One region of the Streptomyces sp. BR1 genome, then DNA from elsewhere that is predicted to be linked to it. Evidence: riboswitches for the same ligand, from Rfam matches in the RefSeq annotation. Region 1 holds a riboswitch; the other holds the start of a gene.

Region 1 (7,913 bases):
CACCCGAGCATGAACGAGGTCGTCTACGACGGCTCCTACGTTCCGCTCCAGGGCGTGCAGATGTCCGAGGCGTTCAACTCGACCATGCACATCAGCTTCGAGGTGCGCGGTGGTCTGCTGATCCGGCAGATCCACCACTGGGCGGCGCTGATCTTCCTCGCGGCGATGTTCGTGCACATGATGCGCGTCTTCTTCACGGGCGCGTTCCGCAAGCCGCGCGAGGTCAACTGGCTCTTCGGCTTCCTGCTGTTCTTCTGCGGCATGTTCACCGGCTTCACCGGCTACTCCCTGCCGGACGACCTGCTCTCGGGCACCGGTGTCCGCTTCATGGAGGGCGCCGTCCTCGGTGTCCCGGTCGTGGGTACGTACCTGTCGTTCTTCATCTACGGCGGCGAGTTCCCCGGCGGCGACTTCGTGGCCCGGTTCTACTCGGTCCACATCCTGCTGCTGCCCGGCATCATGCTCGGCCTGATGATCACTCACCTGATCCTGGTCTTCTACCACAAGCACACCCAGTTCGCGGGTCCCGGCCGCACCAACAAGAACGTCGTGGGCGCGCCGCTGCTGCCCGTCTACACGGCCAAGGCCGGTGGCTTCTTCTTCCTGATCTTCGGTGTCATCGCGGTCATCGCGGCGGTCGCCTCGATCAACCCGATCTGGGCCATCGGCCCGTACCGCCCGGACCAGGTGTCCACCGGCGCCCAGCCCGACTGGTACATGGGCTTCGCCGAAGGCCTGATCCGAGTGATGCCGGGCTGGGAGATCAACGCCTGGGGCCACACGCTGGTCCTCGGTGTGTTCATCCCGCTGGTGATCTTCCCGCTGGTGCTGTTCGCGATCGCGGCCTACCCGTTCATCGAGGCCTGGATCACCAAGGACAAGCGCGAGCACCACATCGCCGACCGCCCGCGCAACGCTCCGGTGCGCACCGGCATCGGCGTGGCCTGGATCACCGCGTACATGGTGATGCTGGTCGGCGGTGGCAACGACCTGTGGGCGACCAACTTCCACCTGTCGCTGAACGCCATCACCTGGTTCGTCCGGATCGCGTTCTTCGCCGGCCCGGTCGTCGCGTTCATCATCACCAAGCGGATCTGCCTGGGCCTCCAGCGCCGGGACGCCGAGAAGGTGCTGCACGGTCGCGAGACCGGCGTCATCAAGCGGCTGCCGCACGGTGAGTTCATCGAGGTCCACGAGCCGCTCGACGCGGGCCAGCTGTACAAGCTCACCGCGCACGAGCAGACCCGTCCGCACGAGCTGCCCGCGGCGGTCGACGAGAACGGTGTCAAGCGCAAGGTCTCCGCGATGGAGAAGCTGCGCGTCAAGCTCCACAAGGGCTACTTCGGCGAGCAGAGCCAGATCGCCAAGCCGAGTGCCGAGGAGTTCGAGGAGATCACCAGCGGCCACGGCCACCACTGATCCCTTCCCAGCGGTATCGCTGTACGCCACACAGCACAGGGCCCCGTCCACGCGATGGACGGGGCCCTTCGCCGTCCCCGGGGCTGGATAGGGTGTTCCCATCCCATACCCGTAGATGGACCCAGGAGTGGACCATGAACGTTGTGACCCCGGTCGGCGGCGACAGCGTGGCGGCCTACTCCTGGCCGGGCGTACTGGACGCACTGCTCAGCGGCACCGACCAGAGCGCGGACGCCACCGCCTGGGCGATGGACCGGATCATGCGCGGCGAGGCGAGCGACGCGCAGATCGCCGCCTTCATGGTGGCCCTGCGGGCCAAGGGCGAGACGGTCGCCGAGATCACCGGCATGGTCCGGGCGATGTACGAGCACGCCAATCTGATCGAGGTCCCCGGCCCGACCGTGGACATCGTCGGCACCGGCGGCGACGGCGCCAAGACCGTCAACATCTCCACCATGTCCGCGATCGTGGTGGCGGGCACCGGCGCGAAGGTCGTCAAGCACGGCAACCGGGCCGCGTCCTCGGCCAGCGGCGCCTCCGACGTCCTGGAGAAGCTCGGCGTCAATCTGAACCTCACCCCCCGCCGGGTGGTCGAGGTGGCCGAGCAGGCGGGCATCACGTTCTGCTTCGCCGTGACGTTCCACCCCGCGCTGCGCTACGTGGCCCCCGCGCGCCGCGAGCTCGGCATCCGCACCACCTTCAACTTCCTGGGCCCGCTGACCAATCCGGCCCGGGTGAAGGCCCAGGCCACCGGGGTCGCGGACGCGCGGGTGGCGCCGATCGTGGCCGGGGTGCTCGCCGAGCGCGGCTCCTCCGCGCTGGTCTTCCGCGGCGACGACGGCCTCGACGAGCTGACGACCACCGCGACCTCGCGGGTCTGGATCGTGCGGGACGGCGCCGTGCGCGAGGAGCCCTTCGACCCGAGGGACGTGGGCATCGACCTGGTGCCGGTCGAGGCGCTGCGCGGCGCGGACGCCTCGTACAACGCGGACGTGGCCAGACGGCTGCTCGCGGGGGAGAGAGGGCCGGTGCGGGACGCGGTGCTGCTCAACTCGGCGGCGGCCCTGGTCGCCCTGGAGCCGGGCGAGGGCACTCTGGTCGAGCAGATCCGGGCCAAGATCGACAAGGCGGCCGAGGCGGTGGACTCGGGCGCGGCTCGCCGCACCCTGGAGCGCTGGGTCGCGGCGAGCAACGCGTAGATCCGAAGCGGTCCCGTACGAGTGTGACGCAAGGCGCGGTCCGGATGCCGGACTGCGCCTTGCGCGTACGCGGACATATGGCAGGATGCTTTCCAAGGTCATGAGTGACAGCGACTACGGCCCCGGCCCGCTGTCCGGCAACCCTCCGTCCGTGGCGGGGTGCCCCGGGTGAAGACCAGGCCGTAGGCAGCGAGGTCTACGGCAAGCGCGGACCCCTGCGCACTCATTTCCTTGAGTGGCGCGCCCCTGGGGTCCTGGTCCTCAAGGGAGCAGTCTCGTGAGCAAGCGAATGCGATAGGGCCTTCGGCCCCTCTTTCTGTACACCTCCGTACGCCCTTCTTTCGCGTACGTCGAGGTCAACCCCCGTGCGCCGAACGGCCGTCGAGCCGTCGCCGCGGGGCCTTCACAGTCAGTTCGCCTTGTCCTGCCGGGAGATACCGCCATGTCCGCATACGCGTCGACGTCCACCGCCACCTCTGCTTCCGCCTCCGCTTCTGCTTCCGAAGAGTCCTGCTGTGCCGCGCCGCTGCCGGTGCTGGGCCGCGATGTCACCGTCCCGCTGGTCACCGGCGGCGAGGTGACCTACGCCGCCCTCGACTACGCGGCGAGCGCGCCGGCCCTCCAGCGGGTGTGGGACGACGTCGCCGCGTACGCCCCGTACTACGGCAGCGTGCACCGGGGTGCGGGCTATCTCTCGCAGCTCTCCACCGACCTGTTCGAGAACAGCCGGGCGGCGGTGGCGGAGTTCCTGGACTGCCGCCCGAGTGACCAGGTGGTCTTCACCCGCTCGACGACCGACTCCCTGAACCTCCTCGCCCAGGTGATCCCGGCCGACTGCCAGGTCTTCGTCTTCGAGACCGAGCACCACGCCTCGCTGCTGCCGTGGCGGGACGCGCGGGTGACCTACCTCAACGCGCCGCGTACGCCGCAGCAGGCGGTGGCCACGCTGGAGCGGGCGCTCGCCGACCGTGACCCGTACGGTCCGGCGCTGGTGTGCGTGACCGGTGCGTCGAATGTGACCGGTGAGCTGTGGCCGGTGCGGGAGTTGGCGGCGGCCGCGCACGCCCACGGCGCGCGGATCGTGCTCGACGCGGCGCAGCTGGCGCCCCATCACCCCGTTTCCGTACGGGAGTTGGACGTCGACTGGATCGCGTTCTCCGGGCACAAGCTGTACGCGCCGTTCGGCTCGGGTGTGCTCGCGGGGCGGGCCGACTGGCTCCAGGCGTCCGAGCCGTATCTGGCGGGCGGGGGCGCGTCGCGGCGGGTCGCGCGGCGCGGTGACGGCGGGGTGGATGTGGAGTGGCACACCACGGCCGCGCGGCACGAGGCCGGTTCGCCGAACGTCATCGGTGTGTACGCGATTGCGTCCGCCTGCAAGGCGCTGAGCGAGGCGGGGTTCGCGGCGCTGGTGGAGCGGGAGAAGCACCTGATCGCGAAGGTGCGTACGGGGCTTGCGGCGGTGCCGGAGGTGCGGGTGCTGTCGCTCTTCGGCGACGACGCGCCTCGGGTGGGCGTCATCTCGTTCGTGGTGGAGGGGTGGAACAGCTCGCACTTCGCGGCGGCGTTGTCCGCGGAGTACGGGATCGGGGTGCGGGACGGGTTGTTCTGCGCTCATCCGCTGGTGCGGACGTTGCTGGGGAGTGAGCCGCAGGAGCCGGGGGAGTGCGGGGCGCCCGAGGCGGAGCCGGGGGAGCGGTCGTTGAACGCGATCCGGGTCAGCTTTGGGGCGGGGACGCCGGACGAGCATGTGGATCGCTTTGTGCGGGCGGTTGGGGAACTGGTCCGGGACGGTGCGAAGTGGGAGTACCGGACGGAGGAAGGTCGCTGCGTCCCGGCGGTGTGAATCCCCCACCCCACCCCTTCCCGAAACTCTCCGAGGGAGCTCTTTGGGTGCGGGCCGTGCTGGGTTGCTCGCGCAGTTCCCCGCGCCCCTGACTACCTAGGGGCGCGGGCTGCCGGTGGGCTACTCCGCGTCCAGGCCGATGGCGAACGCCGCCTCCAGGTCGTGCTGGGAGTAGGTGCGGAACGCCACGTGCGTGTCCGTGGCCTCTACGCCCGGGATCTTGCTGATGCGGCCGGGGATGATGTCCGCGAGGTTGTCGTGGCGGGCCACTCGGACCAGGGCGATCAGGTCGTAGGTGCCGGTCACCGAGTAGACCTCGGACACGTTCTCCAGCGCCGCGATCGACTCCGCGATCTCGGGGATCCGGTCCACGCTGGTCTTGATGAGCACGATCGCGGTGATCACGGCTGGTCTTCTCCCTCGGTGGCGGCGGTGGCGGCCGACGCCGGTGGCGGCTTCGGTCGTTTCACTCTAGCCGTACGGCGATAACGTCCCCAGGCGTAGAGAAAGCCCAGGCCGAAGCCGACCAGATGGGCCAGATACGCCACCCCGGGCCCGGCCGGCGCCGCCCGTACCGCGAGCCACTGGAGCACGAACCAGAAGACCAGCACGATCCAGGCGGGAAAGCGCAGCGGCAGGAAGAAGAGGAACGGGAAGAGGCTGGTCACCCGCGCCCGGGGGAAGAGATACAGGAACGCGCCCAGGACCCCCGAGATCGCGCCGGACGCGCCCACCAGGGTCTGGTCGGAGGTGGAGTGCGCCGCCGCGTACGCCAGCAGGGCCAGATAGCCCACGCCCAGATAGAAGAGTGCGAACGCGACCTTGCCCATGCGTTCCTCGGCCATCGCGCCGAAGACGTAGAGGAAGAGCATGTTCCCCAGCAGATGCAGCCAGTTGCCGTGGACGAAGAGCGCGGTGAGGGGGGTGACGAGGGCGCCGGGGTCGCCCGTCGTGAGTTCGTTCGGGATGACACCCCAGCGGGCGAAATACGCGCTCTGGGCGGTGAGTAGTGCGTCCCCTGTTCCGTATGAGGGATTCAGGCCGGACACCGGGCTGATGATGAAGATCAGGCAGCAGAGCGCGAGCACCGTGTAGGTGACCGCCGGGCCCCGCGCCGCCGTTCCCCGCAGGGCACTCCGCTTGATCATGACCAGAGCATGGCGTAACGGGAGCGAACGGTACAGACCGCCTCGCCGTGCCGTGGCACAGCCGGTAGGCCGTAGGGTTACGGGCAGTACATCCGCAGTTCGACGGCGCACCGCGAGATCCTGGACCATGGCCGATCATTGACAGCATGGAAGAAGGACGGCACTCCATGACCACCGTTCCCCAGCCGACCGCCGACACCCGGTGGCGCTGCACGCTCTGCGGCAACCTGACCCGCTTCGACGTCACCCGCTCGTCGAAGGTCGTCGAGTACGTCCATCTGGACCTCGCCGGAGAGCCGAAGGTCGAGGAGCGCGAGGTGGTCAGTGAGACCATCGAGTCGGTGCGCTGCCGCTGGTGCAACGCGGTGGACCAGATCGAGCTCGTGGACAGGCCGGGCGCCGACTCCCAGTGACGGGGTCCCGGTGAGCGACGGACGACAGTTGAGGTGACGGATTGTGGAGCATGCAAGCGGTGCCGAACCGGCCGGTGCTGCCGGTGACGGCCCCGCCGAGGTGCTCGACCGCCCGCTGCCCGAAGGGGTGCGGCGCCGGGTCGTCGCGCTGGTCTCGGACGCCTTCGGCGGGCTGACCGTCACCGAACTGCCGTCCCAGTTGCGGCAGTACGCCCGTTTCACCCCGATCCGTCGCGCCAAGTTCGCGGGCAACGCGATGGCCGCCGCCCTCGAATCCGACCCGCTGTTCCGGCAGCGGATCGGGGAGCGCCTGAAGGAGGCTCAGCCGGAGCTGGCCGCCGCTCTGGAGTCCGGTGCGCCCCCTGCGGCCGCCGACCCGGTGGACGTCGCGGCCGCCGCCTATGTGCTGCGCCCCACCGGCTGGGTCAAGCTCGTCGCCGCCGCGGGCGAGGAGGCCCAGCGCGCGGACGCCGAGCGCGCCGACGAGGAGGGCCGGCGCGAACTGGAGCGGCTGCGCGCGGAGCTGGCCGAGGCGCACGAGCGGGGCCGCGCCGAACACGAGGAGCTGCGCGCCGACCTCGCGGCCGCCCGCAAGGAAGCCGAAACGCTCCAGCGCAAGCTGCGCAGCGCGCTCAGCGACGTCAAGCGCGGCGAGGCCGCCCTACGCAAGGCCACCGGGGAGATCGACGGGGTCAGAGCGGAGGCGGCGGCCCGGGTGGCCGCCGCCGAGAGCGAGTCGCGGCGGCTCAAGACCCGCCTGGGCGAGGCCGAGGCGTCCGTCGAGGCGAGCCGGCGCGCGGTGCGCGAGGGGCGCTCCATCGAGGACATGCGGCTGCGGCTGCTCCTCGACACGGTCCTGGACGCGGCCTCCGGGCTGCGCCGCGAACTGGCGCTGCCCCCGGCCTCGGTGCGCCCTGCCGACACCGTGGACGCGGTCGCCCCCGGCCAGATGACCCCGAAGGACATCGCGGCCCGGGCCCTGTCCGAGACCGACCCCGCGCTGCTCGACCAGCTGCTCGCGCTGCCGCAGGTGCATCTGGTGGTGGACGGCTACAACGTCACCAAGACCGGCTATCCGACGATGCCGTTGGAGAAGCAGCGGCTGCGCCTGCTCGGCGGTCTCTCGATGCTCGCCGCGCAGACCGGCGCCGAGATCACCTGTGTCTTCGACGGCGCCGAGCTCGCCGCCCCGGTGCTCCTCGCCCCGCCCAGAGGCGTACGGGTGCTGTTCTCCAAGCCGGGCGTGACCGCCGACGAGCTGATCCGCCAGCTCGTACGGGCCGAGCCGTCAGGGCGTCCCGTGGTGGTCGTCTCGACCGACCGCGAGGTCGCGGACGGCGTCGCCAAGGCCGGTGCCCGGCCCGTCGCGTCCGTCATGCTTCTGAAGCGGCTTTCGCGCGTCTAGTAACTCCTGCGTTCAATGCCCGAATTCGGGTGATCAGTTCCCAGCACTCTGTCAAGTGCCCATTACTACGCGTGGGATGACTGTAAAGAATCCTCCCTGCGACCGAGTTTTTGCGTATCAGGATTTGAACTGATCACAAGAGGGTCACTAGGGTCGGGGCTCGAACCTTCACGCGGTTGATCACTCGTCCGGGGTGACCGTGAAGGTCCCGCCGAGTCTGCGCTGTTCGGCGGCTGAGGAAGAAGGAGCTCGCCTTCGTGGCGTCCCACCGTCGACCCAAGCCCGCGAGCCGCACCCGTGTGACCGTGCTCACCGCGACCGCCGCCGCGGCCGTCGCTCTCACGTCCCAGGCCGCGCACGCGGACCCGAAGCCTTCCAAGAGCGAAGTGAAGGCCAAGGTCGACAAGCTCTACGACGAGGCCGAGCAGGCGACGGAGAAGTACAACGGCGCCAAGGAGAAGCAGGACCAGCTGGAGAAGCAGGTCG
Region 2 (7,913 bases), 1.3 Mb from region 1:
CCGCCGCCGCCCTCGACACCGTTCAGCTCGGCGCGGCCGTCGCCGCCCTCGCGCAGGCCCGCCGCGTAGACATCTACGGCGTCGGCGCCTCCTCGCTCGTCGGCCAGGACCTCGCCCAGAAGCTGCTCAGGATCGGGCTCATCGCGCACGCCCACACCGACCCGCACCTCGCGGTCACCAACGCCGTGCAGCTCAGATCCGGCGACGCCGCCGTCGCCATCACCCACTCCGGCTCCACCGGCGACGTCATCGAGCCGCTGCGCGTCGCCTTCGACCGGGGCGCCACCACCGTCGCCATCACCGGCCGCCCGGACGGCCCTGTCTCCCAGTACGCCGACCACATACTGACCACCTCGACCGCCCGCGAGAGCGAGCTGCGCCCGGCCGCGATGTCGTCCCGGACGAGTCAACTCCTCGTCGTGGACTGCCTGTTCATCGGCATCGCCCAGCGTACGTACGAGACGGCGGCCCCGGCCCTCGCCGCGTCGTACGAAGCACTCGCCCACCGCCACGGCCCGCGCACCCGCTGACCCCGGGTGCCCTCGCACACGTACGGAGAGAGCGCACTTCCATGACTTCCGCGTACGGGGACCTCCGCGCCCAGCTGGCCCAGCTGACCACCGAGGCGTTCCGGCCCGAGCTCGCCGACATCGACCGGCTGCCGACCGCCGAGATCGCCCGCATCATGAACGGCGAGGACGCGAGCGTCCCGGCCGCCGTCGCATCCCAGCTTCCGCGCATCGCCGTCGCGATCGACGCCACCGCCGAGCGGATGGCGCGCGGCGGGCGCCTGGTGTACGCGGGCGCGGGCACCGCCGGGCGGCTCGGCGTCCTGGACGCCAGCGAGTGCCCGCCGACGTTCGCCACCGACCCCTCGCGGGTCGTCGGGCTCATCGCGGGCGGCCCGTCCGCGATGGTCGAGGCGGTCGAAGGGGCCGAGGACTCAAGGGAGTTGGCGGCGGCCGACCTGGACGGGCTCGGGCTCGACGTCGACGACACCGTAGTCGGGATCTCCGCCTCGGGCCGCACCCCGTACGCCGTCGGCGCGGTCCAGCACGCGCGGGCGCTGGGCGCCCTGACCATCGGGCTCTCCTGCAACGCGGACAGCGCGCTCGCGGCCGCCGCCGAGCACGGCATCGAGGTCGTGGTCGGCCCGGAGCTGCTCACCGGCTCCACCCGCCTGAAGGCCGGCACCGCCCAGAAGCTCGTCCTCAACATGATCTCGACGATCACGATGATCCGCCTCGGCAAGACGTACGGGAACCTCATGGTCGACGTACGCGCCTCCAACGAGAAGCTGCGCGCCCGCTCCCGCCGTATCGTCGCGCTGGCCACGGAGGCGGGCGACGACGCCATCGAGTCGGCCCTGGTGGCCGCCGACGGCGAGGTGAAGACCGCGATCCTGATGCTGCTGGCGGACGTGGACGCGGCGACGGCGACGCGGCGCCTTGAGCGGGCGGACGGGCATCTGCGGGCGGCGCTGACGTAACCGGGGCGGCAACTCTCGTGCGTGGCGGTCGCCTTACGATCTCGTCATGACCACGTCCGACCGCGAACCCGAACCCGTCTTCACCCGCATCAACGGCCGTTTCGCCTACAACCCCGCCAACCCCGTGGGCCTCGCGCTCATCGTCCTCACCCTGGTCGTCGTCGGCGTCGGCATCTACGTCGTGAACGACCAGACCCACTGGAGCAGCGGCGAACTGCGGGACGCGGTCCATCAAGCGGCACACGACCTGGACGGGTCGACCCAGCGCAACATCGATCCGTCGGAGGCGTTCTCCGGCAACGACTACGCGCGGACGATCGAGGACGCCATGAACAACACCGACGCGGCCCAGTGGTTCACCGACCCCGTCGTCCTGCGCGGCCACGGCAAGGACCCGTCGGCGTACGACATCACCGGCCCCGGCACGGACGCGGCGTTCTGCATGCATCTCACCGTCACCCCGCTGGGCAACGGCCAGGCGGTGCTCAGGACGCGCGTCACCGACGGAACCTGCTGACACGCCGGAGGGCGGCACCCCCGGCGTGGGGTGCCGCCCTCCGTACGTAACCGGGCTGCCGATCCTTCGAGAAGGATCAGAAGTCCATGTCACCGCCCGGCATGCCGCCCGGAGCGGCCGCGGCGGCCTTCTCCGGCTTGTCGGCGATGACGGCCTCGGTGGTCAGGAACAGCGCGGCGATCGACGCGGCGTTCTGCAGCGCGGAGCGCGTGACCTTCGCCGGGTCGATGATGCCCTCGGCGATCATGTCGACGTACTCGCCGGTCGCGGCGTTCAGACCGTGGCCGACGGCCAGGTTGCGCACCTTCTCGACGACGACGCCGCCCTCAAGACCACCGTTGACGGCGATCTGCTTCAGCGGGGCCTCCAGGGCGAGCTTCACGGCGTTGGCGCCGGTCGCCTCGTCACCCGACAGCTCCAGCTTCTCGAAGACCGAGGAGGCCTGCAGCAGGGCCACGCCACCGCCGGCGACGATGCCCTCCTCGACGGCCGCCTTCGCGTTGCGAACGGCGTCCTCGATGCGGTGCTTGCGCTCCTTGAGCTCGACCTCGGTGGCGGCACCGGCCTTGATGACCGCGACACCGCCGGCGAGCTTCGCCAGGCGCTCCTGCAGCTTCTCGCGGTCGTAGTCCGAGTCCGAGTTCTCGATCTCGGCGCGGATCTGGTTCACGCGACCGGCGACCTGCTCGCTGTCACCGGCACCGTCGACGATGGTGGTCTCGTCCTTGGTGATGACGACCTTGCGGGCGCGGCCCAGCAGGTCCAGGCCCGCGTTCTCCAGCTTGAGGCCGACCTCCTCGGAGATGACCGTGCCGCCGGTGAGGATGGCGATGTCGTTCAGCATCGCCTTGCGGCGGTCGCCGAAGCCCGGGGCCTTGACGGCGACGGACTTGAAGGTGCCGCGGATCTTGTTCACGACCAGGGTCGACAGGGCCTCGCCCTCGACGTCCTCGGCGATGATCAGGAGCGGCTTGCCCGACTGCATGACCTTCTCGAGGAGCGGCAGCAGGTCCTTGACCGAGCCGATCTTCGAGTTGACGATCAGGATGTACGGGTCGTCGAGCGCGGCTTCCATGCGCTCCATGTCGGTCGCGAAGTACGCCGAGATGTAGCCCTTGTCGAAGCGCATGCCCTCGGTGAGCTCAAGCTCCAGACCGAAGGTCTGGGACTCCTCGACGGTGATGACGCCTTCCTTGCCGACCTTGTCCATGGCCTCGGCGATGAGCTCGCCGATCTGGGTGTCGGCGGCGGAGATGGAGGCCGTCGAAGCGATCTGCTCCTTGGTCTCGACATCCTTCGCCTGCTCCAGCAGGGCGCCCGAGACGGCCTCGACGGCCTTCTCGATGCCGCGCTTCAGGGCCATCGGGTTGGCACCGGCGGCGACGTTGCGCAGGCCCTCGCGGACCAGCGCCTGGGCCAGGACGGTCGCGGTCGTCGTGCCGTCACCGGCGACGTCGTCGGTCTTCTTCGCGACTTCCTTGACCAGCTCGGCGCCGATCTTCTCGTACGGGTCCTCCAGCTCGATCTCCTTGGCGATGGACACACCATCGTTGGTGATCGTGGGGGCGCCCCACTTCTTCTCAAGGACGACGTTGCGACCCTTGGGGCCAAGGGTGACCTTGACGGCGTCGGCGAGCTGGTTCATGCCGCGCTCCAGGCCGCGCCGGGCCTCCTCGTCGAACGCGATGATCTTGGCCATGTGAAGTGGTCCTCCCGGACTGGGGTGGATGGCAAGGGACTGTGTGGGCGCCCGCGACGGACGGCCTGCCTGCCCGTGTGGTTCCTTGCCCCACCCGGCCTGCGGGCCTCGCCGACCCAGTCCTTCTGTCACTCTCACCAGGAGAGTGCTAACGCCAATGATTAGCACTCGACCCAGGAGAGTGCAAGGCCGTCCCAGCACAGTCCCCCGGTCGGGGACGGGCTCCGGCGCGCGCTCCGGCGCTCGGACACGCACGTGGGGCCCGCATCCATTTACAGAGGATGCGGGCCCCACGGCGTGAGTGCGTCGGTGGCCGATCGCGCCGAGATCAGACGGCGAGCTTGACCATGTCCGCCTGCGGACCCTTCTGGCCCTGCGAGATCTCGAACTCGACTCGCTGACCTTCTTCAAGGGTGCGGTAGCCGTCCATCTGGATCGCGCTGTAGTGGACGAAAACATCCGCACCACCGTCGACCGCGATGAAGCCGTACCCCTTCTCCGCGTTGAACCACTTGACGGTGCCCTGAGCCATGCCTAACTCCCCTATTACTGGCCCTTGCACGGGACCACACTTCGCGGACCCGGGTCAGACCTGCACCCTCCGACAGGAGAGGGTGTGCGCCGGAACGCGTCGACCGCGGCTGAATGTATCTGCCCAACTGCCCTCTGCAACAGGTCAATCGGACGAGAATTCCGGGCAGGGGTGAGGAGCGGAATGCCGTGTATTCCAGCATTCCGGGGCAAGTCGGGCCGGGCAAAGCGCACTTAAGGAGCAATTTGCTCGAACACTTTGACTGCTTCTCGACGCCGGTTCGTCGCGTTCTCATATGCACGTGGCACGCACAACGAAGGGGACTTCCCCACTGTACCGCGCTCAACCACACTGAATTGCCCCCTCCGCTTAGCTTGCGGAGGGGGCAATTCAGGTAACTCTGCGTGCTGCGACGGCGAGTGATTCGCCCTCGGTTCAGCTGGCTCAGCAGCCTCCGGCACTGTGCTTGACGGTCAGCCTCCGGCGACGGCCGGAATGATCGAGACGCCGGCGCCGTCCGGCGTGGCCGTCTCCAGGCCCTGCTCGAACCGGACGTCGTCGTCGTTCACGTACACGTTGACGAAGCGGCGCAGCTTGCCCTGGTCGTCCAGGACGCGCGCGGCGATCCCGGTGTGGTTCTTCTCCAGGTCCGCGATGACCTCGGCGAGGGTCGCGCCCTCGGCGGCCACCTCGGCCCTGCCGTCGGTGTACGTGCGGAGAATGGTGGGGATGCGGACGTTGACGCTCATGGTGTGCTGCCTTTCCGTGGCCGGTGGGTCAGTGGGCGAGGCCCGCGTCGCGGAACGCGTCCAGGCTCGGGCGGATCGTCGCGGTCGGGCCGGTCGTCGGGGCCACGGCGTCCAGGGTCTTGAGGCCGTCCCCCGTGTTGAGGACGACAGTAGTGAGCGCCGGGTCGAGCAGCCCGCTTTCGATGAGCTTGCGGGTGACACCGACCGTCACGCCGCCCGCCGTCTCGGCGAAGATGCCCTCGGTCCGGGCGAGCAGCTTGATCGCGTCGACGACCTGCTCGTCGTTCACGTCCTCCACCGCGCCGCCGGTGCGCCGGGCGATGTCCAGGACGTACGGGCCGTCCGCCGGGTTGCCGATGGCCAGGGACTTGGCGATGGTGTTCGGCTTCTGCGGCCGTACGACGTCGTGGCCCGCCTTGAAGGCGGTGGAGACCGGCGAGCAGCCCTCCGCCTGGGCGCCGAAGATCTTGTACGGCTTGTCCTCGACCAGGCCCAGCTTGATCAGCTCCTGGAGACCCTTGTCGATCTTCGTCAGCTGCGAGCCGGAGGCGATCGGGATGACGATCTGGTCGGGCAGCCGCCAGCCGAGCTGCTCGCAGATCTCGTACGCGAGGGTCTTGGAGCCCTCGCCGTAGTACGGCCGCAGGTTGACGTTGACGAAGCCCCAGCCCTCGCCCAGCGGATCGCCGATGAGCTCGGAGCAGAAGCGGTTGACGTCGTCGTAGTTGCCCTCGATGCCGACCAGCTCGCCGCCGTACACCGCGGCCATGACGACCTTGCCCTGCTCCAGGTCGTGCGGGATGAAGACGCAGGAGCGGAAGCCGGCCCGGGCGGCGGCCGCGCCGACCGCGCCCGCGAGGTTGCCGGTGGAGGAGCAGGAGAGCGTGGTGAAGCCGAACGCGCGGGCGGCCTCGACGGCGATGGCGACGACGCGGTCCTTGAAGGAGTGCGTCGGGTTGCCGGAGTCGTCCTTCACGTAAAGGCCGCCGGTGACGCCGAGCTCGCGGGCGAGATTGTCGGCCTTGACGAGCTTGGTGAAGCCGGGATTCAGGTTGGGCTTTTCAGCCACATTGGCCGGAACGGGCAGCAGCGGCGCATAGCGCCAGATGTTGTCGGGGCCCGCTTCGATCTGCGCGCGGAGCGCCTCGGGGTCACCCGTCGGAAGTTCGTACGCGACTTCGAGCGGCCCGAAACACAGGGCGCAGGCGAAGATGGGGCCGAGGTCGAAGCGCTCGCCGCATTCCCGGCAGGAAAGCGCGACGGCGGGTCCGAGGTTCACGGTGCTGGAGGCGTTTGCGACGGTGTCGACAGTGTGCACAGCCATGATGGCGAGGCCCTTTCTCCTCATCTTCCCCATGGCGCATTTCGCCATGAGACGGAATTGGCACCTTCCCCACCGTGACCTCGCGGTCGGCAGGAGGGTTGCCGGGACTTCAACGGGCCGTTCCCTCAGTCCCTCTGGATGAGCGCTGTGGCACCGGGTCCAGGACCCGGGCATTTGTTCGCGCGACGACCCCGACATGCGACGGTCATCCGCGTTGTTCAAGACTGTAACCGAAGGCATGGACGGTTGAGACAGTCGTCCGAACCGCGAGATGGATCACAAAAACACCGCACAAGGAGGCTCCGGCTCGTGTTGGAAGAGGTGGAGCGCTGGCTGAGCAGGCGTTCCTGGTCCGCGGCCGACCGGCCGCTGGACCGGATCATGGCCGCCAAGCGCCGCAGCGGCACCACGGTCAGCGTGGTGCTGCCCGCGCTCGACGAGGAGGCCACGGTCGGCGAGATCGTCGCCGCGATCCGGCGCGAGCTGATGACCGAGGACGTCTCCCTGGTCGACGAGCTGGTGGTGATCGACTCCGGCTCCACCGACCGTACGGCCGAGGTCGCCGCGGCCGCCGGTGCCCGGGTCGTGCACCGGGACGCGATCCTGCCCCGCATCCCGGCACTGCCCGGCAAGGGCGAGGTCCTGTGGCGCTCGCTCCTGGTCACCACCGGTGACCTCGTCTGCTTCGTCGACGCGGACCTGAAGGAGTTCGACGCGGGCTTCGTGTCCGGGATCGTCGGCCCGCTCCTGACCGACCCGGACGTGGACTTCGTCAAGGCGATGTACGACCGCCCGCTGGGCTCCGCCGCAGGTCAGGGCGGCCGGGTGACCGAGCTGGTGGCCCGCCCGCTGCTGAACCTGCACTGGCCTCAGCTCGCCGGTTTCGTCCAGCCGCTCGGCGGCGAGTACGCGGCCCGGCGCTCGCTGCTTGAGCGGCTGCCGTTCCCGGTCGGTTACGGAGTGGAGCTGGGGCTGCTCGTCGACGCGCTGCACACGGTGGGCCTGGACGCGCTGGCCCAGGTCGACGTGGGCGTACGAAAGCACCGCCATCAGGACGGCCAGGCGCTCGGCCGGATGGCGGCCGCGATCTACCGCACGGCCCAACTCCGGCTCTCCCGCGCCCACTTGGTCCGCCCGTCGCTGACCCAGTTCGAGCGCGGCGAGGACGGATTCGTGCCGCGCACGTACCCGGTGGACACCGAGGAGCGGCCGCCGATGAGGGAAATCTCGGAGTACGCGGTGCATCGGGCGGCGTAAGCCGGCGTGTCCATCAGGAGTCGGTGCCGCCGTTCGTACGTTTGAGGCATTCCGCTTCGGGCTAGGTTCGTGTCCATGGTCTCCGCGCGCGCTGCCCAGGTCCTCGTCGCGTCCAACCGCGGCCCGGTCTCCTACGCCCTCGGCGACGACGGGACGCTCACGTCCCGGCGCGGCGGCGGCGGAATGGTCTCGGGCCTCTCCGCGATCGGCCAGGACGCGGACTCGCTGTGGGTGTGCTCGGCGCTCGGCGACGGCGACCGGGAGGCCGTACGGCGCGGGGTGGCCGAGCCGGGTGTGCGGATGCTGGACATCGACGCCTCCGTGCACGCGGACGCGTACAACGGGA

What was found. Region 1 has a riboswitch for S-adenosylmethionine ahead of ACT1U9_RS22940 (aminotransferase class V-fold PLP-dependent enzyme). Riboswitches for the same ligand answer to the same signal wherever they lie in the genome.
Region 2: linked by a shared signal. The riboswitch ahead of thrC (threonine synthase) and the one ahead of ACT1U9_RS22940 (aminotransferase class V-fold PLP-dependent enzyme) in region 1 are both predicted to bind S-adenosylmethionine.

Annotation. Positions count from the first base shown of each region.
Region 1 is NZ_CM126252.1:5,263,995-5,271,907, forward strand. It holds gene qcrB (cytochrome bc1 complex cytochrome b subunit) at 1-1,419, shown strand, start outside; gene trpD (anthranilate phosphoribosyltransferase) at 1,554-2,618, shown strand; SAM riboswitch class IV at 2,715-2,832, shown strand; gene ACT1U9_RS22940 (aminotransferase class V-fold PLP-dependent enzyme) at 3,061-4,461, shown strand; gene ACT1U9_RS22945 (Lrp/AsnC family transcriptional regulator) at 4,582-4,866, opposite strand; gene ACT1U9_RS22950 (rhomboid family intramembrane serine protease) at 4,863-5,609, opposite strand; gene ACT1U9_RS22955 (hypothetical protein) at 5,777-6,022, shown strand; gene ACT1U9_RS22960 (NYN domain-containing protein) at 6,066-7,427, shown strand; gene ACT1U9_RS22965 (NlpC/P60 family protein) at 7,685-7,913, shown strand, end outside.
Region 2 is NZ_CM126252.1:3,930,815-3,938,727, reverse strand. It holds gene ACT1U9_RS17275 (MurR/RpiR family transcriptional regulator) at 1-530, shown strand, start outside; gene murQ (N-acetylmuramic acid 6-phosphate etherase) at 572-1,489, shown strand; gene ACT1U9_RS17265 (hypothetical protein) at 1,536-2,006, shown strand; gene groL (chaperonin GroEL) at 2,083-3,705, opposite strand; gene ACT1U9_RS17255 (cold-shock protein) at 4,034-4,237, opposite strand; gene ACT1U9_RS17250 (MoaD/ThiS family protein) at 4,711-4,986, opposite strand; gene thrC (threonine synthase) at 5,015-6,310, opposite strand; SAM riboswitch class I at 6,328-6,455, opposite strand; gene ACT1U9_RS17240 (glucosyl-3-phosphoglycerate synthase) at 6,620-7,567, shown strand; gene ACT1U9_RS17235 (alpha,alpha-trehalose-phosphate synthase (UDP-forming)) at 7,643-7,913, shown strand, end outside.